One region of the Bacillus sp. Marseille-Q1617 genome, then DNA from elsewhere that is predicted to be linked to it. Evidence: predicted binding sites of a transcription regulator. Region 1 holds the regulator's gene; the other holds the start of a gene.
The links. Region 1 encodes NrdR, which represses ribonucleotide reductase genes. Its sites were predicted from a motif close to AACACNATATATNGTGTT; they were not measured.

Region 1 (8,137 bases):
CGCTCAAAGACAAAGTAGGTCTCGCCGACGCCGTCATAGACAACAACGGAACAATAGAAGAAACCGAAAGGCAGCTCGAGAAGGTTATAAATGATTGGGATTTGAGACCATAATACTTAACGTTAAACCGATGGGTTAATCCTGTCGGTTTTTGTTTTGTATTTTGTTTTTCAAATAAAGTTTCTTATCATTGTAACTAGTTCCAGCTGTTGATTGGATTGGGAGACGAAGACTCCTATCAGAAAATCGAAAGGGCTTTGAAGAGAGGCGTGCTGCATAAGACGGATCGGCCTGAAAGGCGCTCTTTGCCTTCTTGGTCGGTTTGGCTTATGACATGTGCCTCTAAGCCCTGCAGCTGGACAGTTCCTTTCCTGGGAATAAGGAAAGGAGGCCCCACGCTCGCCCGCGGAAAGCGAAGTCTTCCACGGAAATCAACAGCGGTATTGAAGTGGTATTTATTATCGTAAACGTCATTTTTCAATAGAAAACGGAATATATATTTGTCAGAATAATAAAACATTTAAAATCCGCAAATTACTTATTAACTATTTCTCTAAATATGTTATACTATTTTTAGTTAATAAACATATAAGTATAACATTAATATAGAGGGGAGCCGGATTTATGAAGGCGAAAATTGCGATTAACGGTTTTGGACGTATTGGAAGAATGGTTTTCAGAAAAGCGATTTTGGAAGAAAACTTAGAGGTTGTAGCGATTAACGCAAGTTACCCGGCTGCAACACTGGCTCATTTGATTAAGTATGACACAAATCATGGCACGTTCGATGCAGAAGTACTGACAGAAGACGATGCCATCATCGTAAATGGAAAGAAAGTTCAACTATTAAGTAATCGTGATCCAAAGGCATTACCGTGGAATGAACTGGGCATCGATATTGTCATCGAAGCAACCGGGAAATTCAATTCCAAGGATAAAGCAAGTCTTCACCTGGAAGCCGGCGCTAAAAAAGTGATCCTTACAGCTCCAGGAAAAGATGAAGATGTTACGATTGTCATGGGAGTAAATGAAAGCGCATTAAATATTGAAGAGCATTCAATCATTTCCAATGCATCGTGTACCACTAACTGCCTGGCTCCGGTAGCAAAGGTACTGGATGAGCAATTTGGAATTGAAAATGGATTGATGACAACCGTTCACGCATATACAAATGATCAGAAAAATATCGATAATCCACATAAAGATCTGCGTAGAGCAAGAGCTTGCGGACAATCAATCATTCCTACTACCACAGGAGCTGCAAAAGCATTATCGCTCGTGCTTCCTCAATTACAAGGAAAGCTGCACGGGATGGCTCTCCGTGTCCCTACTCCGAATGTGTCACTTGTTGACCTTGTAGTGGATGTGAAAAGAGATGTGACAGCAGAAGAAATCAACGAAGCATTTATCACAGCATCACTAGGTTCCCTGCAAGGAATCTTGGAATACACGACTGAACCATTAGTATCCATTGACTTCAATACTAACCCGCACTCTGCCATCATTGACGGATTATCGACGATGGTGATGGGCGACCGCAAAGTGAAGGTTCTTGCATGGTACGACAACGAGTGGGGCTATTCCTGCCGCGTCGTAGACCTCGCTAAATATGTGGCATCAAAAATGGATGTCAAAACTGAAGTGAATGTTTGAAAGAACCAAGAAAAACAATAAGTAAAATCACTCGAACGTCCTCCCGGGGGCGTTCTTTTCTTTTGATTAGCTATTTCCATTTATGTTTTGAAATGACCAAAATATTTAGAGTTAGCATTTATAAAAGGTTAATGGATTTAGGTGGTTCCAGCGGTTGATTGGAGTGCAAGACGAAGACTCCTGCGGGACAAGCGAGACAGGTGAGACCCCGCAGGAGCGCAGCGACGAGGAGGCTCACCGGCCGCCAGCGGAAAGCGAAGTCTTGCACGGAAATCAAAAGCGGCGGAAAAGGTTCCAAAAAAGTTTTAATAAATTTATTGCAAAAGAATATTAAACAAAGTATACTATTTTTCGTGAACTTCTTAATGGCAGATGAATACTGATTTAGCTACTTAAAGGGTTAGGACCTCTTCGGACTAACTTTCCCCCGTGGTAGTTAAGATTTTGCTGAGGGATTCGTTCATTTTGACGAAAAAAACTATGTCAAAGGGGGAAACGATCAATGGAAACAATGGGTCGTCATGTAATCGCAGAACTATGGGGCTGTGATTTCGAAAAGCTAAACGATGTTGTAGGAATCGAAAAAACGTTTGTAGATGCTGCACTTAAATCAGGTGCTGAAATCCGTGAGGTAGCCTTTCATAAATTTGCTCCTCAAGGTGTGAGCGGTGTTGTGATCATTTCTGAATCACACTTAACCATCCACAGCTTTCCTGAACATGGTTATGCAAGTATTGATGTTTATACGTGCGGTGATTTAGACCCTAATATTGCTGCTGAATATATTGCAGAAGCTCTTGGCGCAGATACTCGTGAAACAATCGAGCTGCCTCGGGGAATGGGTCCTGTTCAAGTGAAAAAATCACAGGCTCAAGCACTTTAATAGCGATAACGTAAAGAGATGCATGATGGTGCATCTCTTTTTTGATGTATTCACACACATCCTTCAAAACCCTCAAAGCACCCCGCCTTTCACATCACCAATTTCCATCTCACCATTTTTCGTGTAAAATAAGGATAAATAAAGGGAGGCAGTTAAATGAGTGGATTGAAAACCCTGTTAAAAAGATTCCAATCAGAATGTGAAACATCCGATCAGCATGAAGATCCGGAATTACGTTCACACTATTATAAATCAATGCATGGCGCTGCATATAATGCTGTTCTTGACTTATTTTCTTCTTCAGAGTACGAGGTCATTTCAGAATCAAAAGAACGAGGAGAAATCACGGTCCGTAAAAACGGGACTCCGCGTCTTTTTATCGTCGCAACCGTCATCACTGTCCGGCCCCTTGAAACAGCAGTCGACTTCAAGGTGAGTGCGGATAAGGGAAAGATTTTTGGTACATATACGGTATTGAAAGCCCAAATCAGACATTATTACGGAAGACTGAACAGTCATTTGACAAAGGTAAAATAACGGTAATACCGTCATTTGCTTGTTTAAATGGCAGCTTTTTAATAAGATAAAAGTAATAGTTTGTTAAAACGGAGCTGATATTATGAAATGCCCGTCATGCCAGCATAATGGGACCCGTGTTGTCGATTCCCGTCCCGCTGACGAAGGACGCTCGATCAGAAGACGAAGAGAATGCGAAGACTGTAATTTCCGGTTTACGACATTTGAAAAAGTGGAAGAGCTTCCGTTGATTGTCGTAAAAAAAGAAGGCGTTCGCGAGGAGTTCAGCCGCGAAAAGATTCTCAGGGGATTAATCAAGGCTTGTGAAAAGAGGCCTGTACCTCTGGAGAGCTTGGAGAAAATCTCGATGAATATTGAGAAGGAGCTCAGAAACCAGGGAACGTCCGAAGTGGAATCTGTCAAAATCGGCGAAATGGTGATGGATGAGCTTGCAAAAGTCGATGAAGTGGCGTATGTGCGTTTTGCATCTGTTTATCGACAATTCAAGGACATCAACGTATTTATAGATGAATTAAAAGAGTTAATAAAAAAAGAGTAAAGTGGTGAGCTGAAGAGTCGTTCTTTAGCTCTTTTTCTCTTATTCTTTGGCTCTTTTACATACACTTATTATTTTGAAAGGTAGAATCAGATGATGAAGAAGCATTGGAATGAAATACAGCCGATCGATCACTACACCGTAGCGACAAATGGAATGCTTCAGGACTATGACCGGAAGATTGTCACGTTTCTTTATCAGCCGTTAATCGGTGCAGCCCCCTACAGCCTGTTCATGAGTCTGTGGGGTGAGGTAGAGGAAAATAGGCTGTGGTCCATGGAATCTGCTCATTATCATTTAATGAACGTTCTATCCGTGAATCTCCAGGAAGTATATGAGGCAAGGCTGAAGCTGGAGGGTATCGGTCTTTTAAAGGTATATGAGAAAAAAAGCGGCGGGGAGCGCAGATTTGTGTATGAATTGCAGAGACCGCTATCACCCCAGGAGTTCTTTCATGATGGAATGCTGAATGTGTATCTTTATCAAAAAATCGGCAGAACCCATTATATGCGTTTAAAGAACTTCTTTACCGATCAGACTGTCGAAAAGGATCAATACAGTGAGATCACCCGTTCATTTCAGGATGTTTTCACTTCAGAACAAAATATAAATTTCCTTCAGCATGATGCAAATGCGGATGCTGAAACTGACTCAAGCAGGCAGTTCATACAATATCAGGAAGGATCCGGGCTGCCGCTGGATGAGGTGGATTTTGATTTTCAATTACTGCTCTCGGGCCTTTCAGAAGCAATGGTACCGAGAAAGGCTTTTACTGTGAAGGTTAAAGAAACGGTCATTAAGCTAAGTTATTTATACGGGATCGATCCAATTCAAATGAAGAACCTTGTATTAAGCTCCATGGATTCGGAAGATGAAATTGACCTCGAAATGTTAAGAAAAGCAGCGAGGGACTGGTATCAGCTTCAAACAGGGGATCAGCTTCCAGATTTGGCTGCACGCGTTTCGTCTGCAAGAGAGGTTAAAAAAACGGACAAGCCGCTTTCTAAGGAAGATGAGCTTCTCGAATATCTTGAAACGACTTCACCCAAGGATGTATTGGCCGATATTTCAAACGGAAGCAATCCTTCCAAGTCCGATCTTCAAGCAGTGGAAGAAGTATTGATGTCACAGAAACTACCGATCGGGGTCATGAATGTACTCATCCAGTATGTGTTGTTGAAAACTGATATGAAGCTCACCAAAGGGTATATGGAGAAAATTGCTTCACACTGGGCGCGCAAGAAAGTGACGACAGCCGGACAAGCAATGGAGCTCGCGAAAAGAGAGCATCAGCAATACCTTGAATGGGCACAGGGGAAAAAAGAAAACAAAACGAAGAGAAGAAAACCGATTCGTACAGAGAAGCTTCCTGAGTGGTTCCAGGAAGGGGGAAGCACGGGTGAAAAAACTGCTTCTTCGGACAATGATGATTACGATTTTGAAGCCGAAAAGAAAAAGCTTGAAGAAGAATTGAAAAAATTCAGGAAGTAGGTGAATGACAAGATGGAAAAAATCAATAATACGCTTAAAAAACTGGCGGCTTCGAGTTCATTTCAGCAGCGCTATGAAAAAATGAAAAAAGAAATCCTTGAAAATCAGGATGTGAGAGATTTCATCAGCAAGCATCGAGATCAAGTCACATCCGACATGGTGAATGAAAGTCTGATGAAACTGTATGAATACATTTCCCAAAGTAAGGAGTGCAGGGATTGTCCCTCTCTTCAGGAATGTAAAAATATGATGCAGGGCTATGATCCTCATCTCGTCATTCGTGGAAACACGATTGATATCGAATACCACCGGTGCCCGCGAAAAGTTGTGCACGATGAAAGAACAAGTTCTCAAAAACTGATAAAGAGTCTATATGTACCGAAAGATATTCTGCAAGCTTCATTTTCCACTCTCGATCTTGATTCGAAGAGCCGGCTGGAAGCCGTGCGGCTGGCGAAGAATTTCGTGGAAAATTATTCACCTGATGTGCGGTTGAAAGGGTATTATTTTTATGGAAAGTTCGGTGTAGGGAAATCCTATATCCTGGGTGCGATCGCAAATGAGCTCGCTCAGAATAAAGTGGCTTCCATGATTGTATATGTTCCCGAGTTCTTCCGTGAAATCAAGCAATCACTTGGAGATAACTCGCTTAACGAAAAACTTGAGGCAGTCAAAGCGGCACCTGTGTTGATGCTGGATGACATCGGAGCGGAAACCATGTCCAGCTGGGGCAGGGACGAAATCCTCGGGACCATCCTGCAGTACAGAATGCTTGAAAACTTGCCTACCTTCTTCACATCAAACTTCAACTTCGACGAGCTCACTCACCACTTGACCTACACACAACGTGGCGAAGAAGAGAAACTGAAAGCTGCTAGAATCATGGAAAGAATAAAATACCTCGCCAAACCCGTCCACATCGACGGCCGGAATAGAAGAGAATAGAATGGTTTAATAAAAGAAAAGGCGCGAGTAACGGGTTCTGTTTTAAGGTGAAAACTATAAAAAACAATGGAAAAAGGGTAGCAAATCGTCATGATTTTGCAGCCCTTTTTTTATTGGATATAACAAGATTTTGGATGCATAGGATACCTTAGCCTCTATAGAGTAACTAAATATATAAATAAGGGGAAATTTTCCCGTTAATCTGCTGAAACTCGCTTGGATAGGGGTAAATAAGGGGAAAATTTTCTTTTAATCTTGCACAGATCCCCAATTTTAATGTTTTTCAAGTAAATAGAAGTAAAACTTCCCTTTATTTTAACGGTTTTCAGTTCCATTTCTTCATTAAGGGAAATTTCTCCCCTTATTTAAACATCCAATGTCTCACGGGCTACCCGCGGAAAGCGAAGTCCTGCACGGAAATCAATAGCGGTGATAAAGAACAAAACTAATGCAATTAATTTCACAAACAAACTTCTAATTCATACAAGCCCCCCATATATATAAAGCAGGGATTCCGGCTTTAAGGAGGGGAGCAAGTTTGATTGAATTCATTTTCAGACAGAAAAATGATGCATTAAAGCTTCAACAATGCCTGACCAAGTATGATCTGCAATCATGGTTTCATGAAACGCTATTTCAACATAAAACCCATTATAACCTTACTATAGATATTTCAACTCCGTATAACGGAAAAGAACGGCTGACGAAAGGAACAACAGATTTCATTCTTTTTGATAAGTGCATCGACTGGGCAGAAGATATTCTGCGGAACCAATTCTATTACGAAGATGTCCATGAGATTGAACAGATACTCGAAATCGTTTCCGACATGAGAATGGGGGAACGGCCCGAACTGGATCAGCTCCTGGAAGAATGGGACGAACCGTCCTTTGTCTTTGAGAGTCTTGATCTGTTAATTGATGGGAATACACCTGTGTCATTTGATTCCTTCAGTACATTCAGACTGAAAAAGCTGCACTTCCGGATAACGGAAATGGTGGAACTTGCGATTGATGAATATAAAATGGAACAAGAATATCAGATGTTCATTCATATGCTCAGGGAATATTTAGCATCAAGAGAGAAGAAGCTGGATACGATTCATCTTTACTCCACAGGTTTCGGATTTCGATTTTTTGATGAAAATATGAAGGAAGTCTCAAGAAAAGAACTCACACAGTTCATTGATAAGCGGCTTTTGTCCAATCATCCGCTGTATGTGGATTCCTATACGATTGCGCCGCTCTTGTCCATTGCGCCTGAAAAAATATATGTCTATGGGAGCGGGGAGCATAATCTGGTAAGAACACTTCAAAATATTTTTGAGGAGCGGATCGACCTTCTTCCTCTCCACTATTTTCCTGAAACAATCCTGTATCCTTCTATTGATATCGCAAATGAATAGGAAGTCTAATTTTGCCTTTTAGCCCTTGCTTTTGCCAGCATAACCGATTATAATACCTACATAATAAGTCTATAAGGTAAAGGTTATGAAGAGGACAACAATATTCCTATTCGATTCACAGAGAGGGAAGTCACGGCTGCAAGCTTCCTAATTCGACAGTAATATTTACCGCCTCGGAACTTCAATCCTGAAAAGGCAGCAGTGCCTCGTTAAGGGTTGACGGCTAAATGTCGTTATTCTTTTTCAATGAAGTCATCCTCCTGCATTTTTTGCAGCGGATGAGAAGTTGGGTGGAACCACGAGTGTATCTATTAACCTCGTCCCTTCAATTATGAAGGGGCGGGGTTTTTTATCTTTCCCGAAAAATTCAAAGGAGTGAACACAAATGTCTGAACAGATTAAAATTACGTTCCCTGACGGAAATGTGAAGGAGTTTCCCAAAGGGACAAGTACTGAGGACATAGCTGCATCAATCAGCCCGGGCCTGAAGAAAAAGGCGATCGCCGGTAAAATAAATGACGAATTGATTGATCTGCGTACTGGAATCGAGGAAGATGGAAAAATTGAAATCATCATGCCGGACAGCTCAGACGCACTGGAAGTTCTGCGACACAGTACGGCTCACTTAATGGCTCAGGCGATCAAACGCCTGTATCCGGAAACAAAGCTTGGAATTGGTCCTGTCATT
Region 2 (8,137 bases), 310 kb from region 1:
TCAGAACAATAGCCTTTATAGTATGCACCATAATCCAATGTAACAAAATCACCTTTTTCAATGACTTTATCACTTGCCACTCCATGAGGCAGTGCGGAGCGGTTCCCTGATGCCACAATGATGTCAAAAGATGAAGAAGCGGCTCCCGCTTTTCTCATGAAAAATTCCAATTCATTCGACACTTCCAGTTCGGTAACACCCGGTTTAATGAAATCTAATATGTGCTTGAATGCCGCATCCGCTATGTCAGCCGCATCCTTAATTATCTTAAGCTCTTCAGGTGTCTTAATCAAGCGTAACTTTTCAATCGTACCGGCTACAGGGACAAGTTCAGCCTCAAGTACCTTTTGATAGCTCTCAAATGCACTGTATGTCATATAATTTTTTTCAAAGCCGAGTTTTTTGATTCCCAATTCCTTGACTTGTTTTGCCACTTCTTCCTGAATAGGGCCGGTGTGCTGGACAATTTCATAATCAGCTGCCTGCTCCGCCGCCTGCTCGGTATATCGGAAATCTGTGATGAACAAAGCCTTATCATGAGATAACAATACAACACCTGAAGAACCGGTGAAGTTTGTCATATAACGGCGGTTGTATGTACTTGTGATCAACATCCCGTCTATACCGCTTTCAGAAAATGTATTACGTAATCGATCAATCTTCATCCCCTTACACTCTCCCTTTTATGTAATTAATGATTGCGTCCAAGGCTAGTTCATATCCGAAAAGTCCCAAACCGACAATTTGCCCGACCGTTTCCGCCGCAATGACGGAATGATGCCTGAAACTTTCCCGCTGATGGATATTTGATATGTGGACTTCTATGACAGGCACTGATACCGAAGCTACACCATCTCTTAATGCATAAGAGTAATGAGTATAAGCTCCCGGATTCAGAATGATGCCTGAAAATCCTTCGTCCTCAGCTTTATGGATATGATCAATCATTTCCCCCTCGTGATTCGATTGAGCGGTTCGTAACTGATAGCCTTTTTCCTTTGCCTGTTCCTTCAGTTTCTCTTCTAGCTCCTGAAGTGTGGTGTGCCCATAGATTTCAGGTTCACGTTTTCCTAACCTGTTTAAATTAGGGCCGTTTAGTAACAATATTTTTTTCATAGATAACCCCTAAAAAAATAGAATGTTCAACATGAACATTCTAACATAAACCTTTTACCTATACCTACTAAATTATCTGATAACAAGAAGGTCATGATACTACTTCCCCGCTCTTTTCCTTTTGTTCCTGATGCCGCAGCTCATTTTCTTCATACGATATCGAATATCCGACGAACACTCCATATAGGATATAGATACACACTGTTGTGATCAAAGTATGATAATCGATTGCCGTCAAGGACTTCATGCTGGGGAACAGGGGTTTCAACAGTAAGAATACGGCTAAAAACAATACGACCCCATACCCTGCGCCTACCCACATGGACTTAAATTTTCTCAGGACCCCATAATAAACCAGAGCTGCTCCTACGGATATGATGCCGTAGGCTAAGATGGATAAAGCAATTCCGATCCAGCGATCCTTCCAATCCCCAACCGCCCAAGGCTCGAAAATAATATTAGGTTCGATTTTGGTAAAGGAAAAATAATAACAAAGATACGCAATCGCACTCCATAATAATCCCCCAATAAAACCCGTCACCATCACCATTCCAATGAACGACATTGGTTGTTCACTTTTATTCTGCTCCAGTTCAGGATTGGATTGGTCACCTTTCACTCTTTCCGGTTGATTTTTATCTTCGGACATCTTGAACACCTCCGCTCATAGTATGTCCCATTCACCGAAACACTTTGCATAATAATTCCTTATGATGCAAAATTTCATTTTTTAAATTTCGAATCCGCAGTCTGGCTCTTTTTGAGAATTTTTAGTAAAATAGAATATAAGGATGTTTATATTACATACATCTTTTCCATGTTTATCGGACTCGGATAAAGTGAATATGTTTACTGTAACCCTTGAATCCCCACACCCGAAAAACTATCCAAACCGACGATTAAAATGAATATAAATTGTCTAAAATAATAATAATATAAAAGTTTAAAGAACGATTGAATCGTAAGGAGGTGGCTTTGTTGAACGCTCGCAATATCTTGGTATTCACCCTGGTTGTATTAGCGATTGTAGGATTGGGATCGTGGCTGATTGGAAATCCCCTCGGACTTCTTCGAAAAATACTCGTCACTGCAGCCGTCATAGGCGTCATATACTTTATTTACCGCAGATGGTTCAGTAATAGACGCGGTGCTGGAAGCAACGAACAAAGAGCGTTTCTTAAAGCAGCCAAACAATCAAAAAAGAGACTGAAGAAAAAATCGACCGCTAAGACACAAAAACCCACTGTCTCTCCGCTTTCAAAAAAGCGTTCCCACCGTAAAAAATCCAGTGCTAACTTAACGGTCATAGAAGGAAAAAAGAATAAAAAAAACAATCGGGCCTCCTTTTAAAATGAGTGCCCGATTGTTTTTTGCACAAAACCCTAATACGTCCATTGTTTCAGAAAAAGTTCTCCCTGAAATTTCCCCATTTGAAACAACTCACTCCTTTTTTCTTTCGATAATTCAAATTCAGTCGTCTGCACCCCTTCAGTCGGTATAAAAATGATATTCTTCTCATGCTTTCTTGAAATATAGCGCGAATCATGAGCGTCTTTCATTGTCTGGAAAAGAGCATTGTACAACTCGATTGCATTTTTGATTTTATTTTTCGGCCGCTCGATTGAATTATGACTTAACTTCACCCCAATGACCGGCCGAACCTTTTTTATATTCTCCCTGTCAAACAGCCACATCGGAAAGTTACTGAGGACACCTCCGTCCACAAGTAAACTGGTGCCCTCGAGCGAACGCAGTTTCACAGGCTCAAAAAAGTACGGGAGACTTGCACTCATCCGGATGGCTCGTGCAACCGGAAATGTCTTTGGCGAAATTCCGTACTTCTCCAAATCATCAGGCAATACAAGAAGTCTCCCGTTCGATAAATCGGAAGCGATGACTCTCAAGGATTTTTCAGGAAGATCCGCGAACGTGTAAATCCCCCGTGCTTTAAGTTTTTGTTCGATCCAATTCTCAAGAGCTATTCCCTTGTACAATCCTAACCGATAATAAATCCTGAACCACTTAATAAAGGGAAGCGAGACGAATGCATTGGTATCCAATAACTTCTTGATATCCATTTCTTCCATAATATCTTTCAGCTCACTGCTTGAGTACCCAGCTGCAATAAAAGCTGCCACAATGGCGCCGGCACTGGTTCCTGCAACCCTCTTGATTCTTAATCCTCTTTCTTCAATTGCTTGGTAAGCACCTATCAAGGCGAGCCCTTTTACCCCTCCGCCAGAAAATACTCCATCGATGTCCACAGGCTCCACTCCTTCAAAGCTCTTTATACATCTTTAATTTTAAAAAGTTGAAAATAGAACAAGAAAAGCAGAAGGGCTTTGGTAGAGGCGTGTGGCATAAGACGAATCGGCCATGAAGGCGCTCTTTGCCTTCTTGGTCGATTTGGCTTATGACATGTGCCTCTAAGCCCTGCAGCTGGACACTAGAAAAGCGGAGGCGGCTCGTTCAGGCCCGACAAGCATAAGATGGATTGGCCGTGAAGGCGCTTTTTGCCTTCTTGGCCAATTTAGCTTATGACCTCGAGGGCCTAGCCGCTGCAGCTGGACACTAGAAAAGCAGAAGGGCCCGCCGGAATCCACGCACAAAAAAAGAAGAGGAACATAGTCCCCTTCTTTTTCAAAATAAGCTTATAATCCGCATTTAAGCTGTGCACCACAGTTGGTACATGTATTGCATCCGCCCATGTCTTTTACGGTACCTTTACGGCAGACAGGGCATGTATTCCCCACTTCAGATCCTATCGTTACATCTGTTGAACGTACGTCCTGGATGGTATCCAGCAGCACGATTGGTTTGTTTTCTGTTTTTACTTCTTCTTGAACGTCATCTTCGTCAAAGCTGTTTTCTTCTGCCTTCAGCGTTAACACCTGTGAATCACGGCTTCCATCGACATAAACGGTACCGCCTTTCGCTCCACCTTTGTACAGGCGTTCATACACTTTTTGTACTTCTTCTACAGTATATCCTCTTGGTGCATTAACTGTTTTGGAAATGGAGCTGTCGATCCAGTTCTGGATGACGCACTGTACATCGGCATGTGCTTCCGGAGCAAGGTTCATTGATGAAATGAACCATTCAGGCAGGTCGTTTGCATCAGCATCAGGATTGCGCTTCAGATAATCTTCCACGATATCCGCTTTTACTTCAATGAACTTGCCAAGTCGTCCGCTTCTGTAGTAGGTGAACGAGAAGTAAGGTTCAAGCCCGGTTGATACCCCCACCATCGTTCCCGTAGATCCAGTAGGCGCTACCGTCAGTAAGTGAGAGTTTCGGATACCGTGAGACAGGATGTCTTCCCTTACATCCTCAGGCATCTTTTTCATGAAGCCAGTATTGGTGAAGGCTTTCCTCAGTCTCTCGGTCTCCTCTTCCGTTTCACCTGTCAGGAATGGAAAACTTCCTTTTTCCTTCGAAAGTTCAACGGAAGCGCGGTAAGCAGTTGTAGCGATGACTTCGAACACCTCATCCACAAGCTTGTTACCTTCTTCGGACCCGTATTCCTTTTCACAATAGATAAGAAGGTCCGCAAGACCCATGACACCCAAACCGACACGGCGTTCACCGAGCGCCTGCTTCTTGTTTTCTTCCAGGAAGTACGGCGTTGCATCGATGACGTTATCCTGCATGCGCACACCGACTTCAACGGTTTTTTTCAATTTTTCAAAATCGACGGTCTTCGTTTCTTTGTCTGCGAATCGAGCCAGGTTAACGGCTGCCAAGTTGCAGACGGAAAATGGTGCAAGGGGTTGTTCTCCACATGGGTTTGTTGCGACAACCTTCTGACCGTATGCTTTCGCATTGGTCATATCATTCGCATTATCAATAAAGAAGATTCCCGGTTCTGCAGAGTATGTTGCACAAACATTGACAAGGTTCCAAAGTTCTTTCGCCTTGATTTTCTTGTATGTCCTTACCTTGTAGCCGAGCTTTTCCCATTCGCGGACATCACCGATTTCGTGCCAATTTTCGTTGTAATACTTCATTTGGTCGGCATCATAGCTCTCTACATCAGGGAATCGCAGTTCATATTCTTCATCTTTTTCGACAGCATCCATGAAATCACTTGTCAGGCAGACGGAGATGTTTGCGCCTGTCAGGAATTCCGGGTTGTGTACACTGTATGTACCGCCCGTCCGCAGCTTTTCCTCGGCATTCTTGATGATCTTCTCGTTGAAACCGCCGTAGCCCGGAATCTGTTTATAGTTGATGATTCCCTGATACATCGCTTCTTCATGTTCTGTCAGGGGAGTGAACTTCAATTTATCTTCTGCTGCTTTTTTGATATTTTCATCTTCAGTATTTTCTAATAGATAACGCAGAATCCGTGGATTTTGCATTTTAGAGATGATGAATTCGATGATGTCAGGGTGCCAATCCGATAACATGATCATTTGGGCCCCGCGTCTTGATCCGCCCTGCTCGACCAAATGAGTCAGTTTCGCGATATCATCCAGCCAGGATACAGATCCCGAGGATTTACCATTGACTCCTTTTGCCAGCGTGTTGCGCGGTCTTAGAGTCGATCCATTCGTTCCGACACCGCCGCCGCGGCTCATGATCTCCATTACCTGCTTGCGGTGCTCTGAAATCCCTTCTCGCGAATCCTGAACAAACGGCATCACATAACAGTTGAAATAGGTTACGTCCGTCCCCGCACCCGCTCCGTACAAAACGCGTCCTGCAGGTACGAAATGCAAATTGACGAGCTCATGATAAAACTTTTCAAACCATTCTTGTTTCTTTTCAGGAGTTTTTTCTACTTCTGCCAAGCCTGTTGCGTTTCGCTTTGCAATTTGTTCATAGTAGACTTCCAATGGTTTTTCAATGACATCCAGTGTACGTGTCACTACGCCCGTTTCGATTTCATGCGTTTTATCGATCGCACTTCTGTATTCCTCTTCAATCCAGACATCCGCTTTTTTGTTTTCCCAATCGATGGCTGTAATGAAGCCCAGCCCCCTGGCAGGGAATTTTGGATCTTCCTTGATTGTCAATACGACAAAGTCGCCTGCTGATAGGGTGATCTTCTCAGTGTCTTTGAAAGAATAGCGGTCGATCATAACCAGTCGGGATACACCTTTATGTGTGGTATTCATTTCCGGGGTGACAGGATGCACTTGGGGGAACAATCCGATATCCTGATTCAATCTTTCTTTGTTCAATTTCATCGTTTTCTTCGACGCAACAGTCATATAGACAGCTCCTTCTACCTTGAATATTTCATTTATCATTTATTAGCTTGTTTAACTTTAACAATTAATACGTTATCACAGGCTCATTCCAAAATCAATAAATAAACACAATATATGGTGTGTAATATATTTTTCGACACACCATATATTGTGTTGAGGTCAGATTTTTATATATTTGTCAAACTCCTAATAAGCAGAAAATAATAGAAATCCGGAGAATCTCATAGATAATATTCCTATTTCAAACGGAAATCTATTAATTTGAGAGTTGCTAAACTTTCACCTTCAAAAATAGTTGGTAAAATAGGAAAAAAGCGACAAGCATCGCTTTCCTCCAAACAAAATTTTTTAACGTTTAAAATTCCATGCATCGGATTCATATCGAGTTTTGGCCAGGGTTTCTACATATTGTGTTTCTTCCTCTGAGAGGACATATGGCTCGAGATGAATATTCAACCCATCTTCAAAACCTTTCTTGAATGCCTCTTTAGCCATGTCCATCGTGATTCTCTCGGAAGAAATCTCATTCATGGCCACAGCTTTGCTCTTGAAAGCTTTTTGCATACGCTCCTTTACCCGCTCGGAAGGATACTTAAACAGACTGAAGAGCTTATCTTCATCCAGATCCAAAAGGATGGATCCATGCTGAAGGATGACCCCTTTTTGCCGAGTCTGTGCACTGCCCGCAACCTTCCTGCCTTCCACTACAAGTTCATACCAGCTCGGTGCATCAAAGCAGACGGCGGACCGTGGATTTTTCAGTCCTTCCCTCTCTTCGGCTGTTTTCGGGACAGCAAAGTATGCTTCGAGTCCTAGACCCTGGAATCCCTTTAGAATTCCTTCAGATATGACTCTATATGCTTCCGTGACGGTTTTAGGCATTTCAGGGTGATCTTCAGACACAATGACGCTGTAAGTGAGCTCCTCATCGTGAAGGACACCCCTTCCTCCGGTCGGGCGCCTTACAAAGCCCAGTCCATGTTCATTCACGGCATCCATGTTGATTTCTTTTTCAACTTTCTGGAAATATCCTACAGAAAGTGTCGCCGGGTCCCAACCATAAAAACGAATCGTAGGAGGAATCTTTCCTTCACTGTGCCAATCAAGAAGCGCCTCATCAAGCGCCATGTTATAAGAAGGGGAACAATTGCCTGAGTCGATGAATCTCCATGTTTCTTTTGACATATGACATACCTCTTTTATTATCAGCTTCTAAAAAACACTATGTATTCAATCCGTTACTAGTCTACCAAATCCTCTACCAAAAACAAAGAAAAACAGATTGGAAAGTCTTTGCTTTAAATAGTAAATTTCTTTTGATTCTAAGGGAAATCATGAATATAATAGGAGATAGTGCATTTGCAGAAAGGAGCATGAAAGCAAGATGGATGGTTTATTTATTCTATTAGTTGTACTTGGAGGAATTATCGCATATTCCCTTTTTACGTACTTCAATCAAAAAAGAGTGGTCAACACATTGACAGAGGAAGAGTTTAAAGCCGGTTACCGGAAAGCTCAGTTGATCGATGTGCGCGAATCCAATGAGTTTGACAATGGTCATATCCTAGGGGCCCGCAATATCCCTCTTTCCCAAATGAAAATGAGGCAGAAAGAAATCCGCAACGATCAGCCTGTATACTTATACTGCCAAAGCGGCATGAGAAGTGCACGTGCAGCACAGATGCTTCGTCGCAAAGGCTACCGTGATCTTCACCAGCTGCAGGGCGGATTCAAAAAGTGGACAGGTAAAATCAAGCATAAAAAATAAGAAAAGCGGCGGCGGCTCGTTTAGAGACGACAAGCAT

Region 2: a site for NrdR is predicted at 6,470-6,487, ahead of HWX64_RS18895 (vitamin B12-dependent ribonucleotide reductase). Genes of this name have one in related genera too.

The regions. Positions count from the first base shown of each region.
Region 1 covers NZ_CAHJXM010000003.1:16,309-24,445, forward strand. The annotation lists gene coaE (dephospho-CoA kinase) at 1-113, shown strand, start outside; gene HWX64_RS17330 (glyceraldehyde-3-phosphate dehydrogenase) at 625-1,653, shown strand; gene speD (adenosylmethionine decarboxylase) at 2,156-2,536, shown strand; gene HWX64_RS17340 (cytosolic protein) at 2,693-3,073, shown strand; gene nrdR (transcriptional regulator NrdR) at 3,156-3,611, shown strand; gene HWX64_RS17350 (replication initiation and membrane attachment family protein) at 3,702-5,099, shown strand; gene dnaI (primosomal protein DnaI) at 5,112-6,044, shown strand; gene HWX64_RS17360 (putative sporulation protein YtxC) at 6,583-7,449, shown strand; gene thrS (threonine--tRNA ligase) at 7,835-8,137, shown strand, end outside.
Region 2 covers NZ_CAHJXM010000003.1:324,508-332,644, reverse strand. The annotation lists gene HWX64_RS18920 (Xaa-Pro peptidase family protein) at 1-665, opposite strand, end outside; gene aroQ (type II 3-dehydroquinate dehydratase) at 670-1,116, opposite strand; gene HWX64_RS18910 (YqhR family membrane protein) at 1,208-1,765, opposite strand; gene HWX64_RS18905 (SA1362 family protein) at 2,095-2,466, shown strand; gene HWX64_RS18900 (patatin-like phospholipase family protein) at 2,499-3,380, opposite strand; gene HWX64_RS18895 (vitamin B12-dependent ribonucleotide reductase) at 3,768-6,332, opposite strand; gene HWX64_RS18890 (biotin/lipoate A/B protein ligase family protein) at 6,681-7,517, opposite strand; gene HWX64_RS18885 (rhodanese-like domain-containing protein) at 7,717-8,100, shown strand.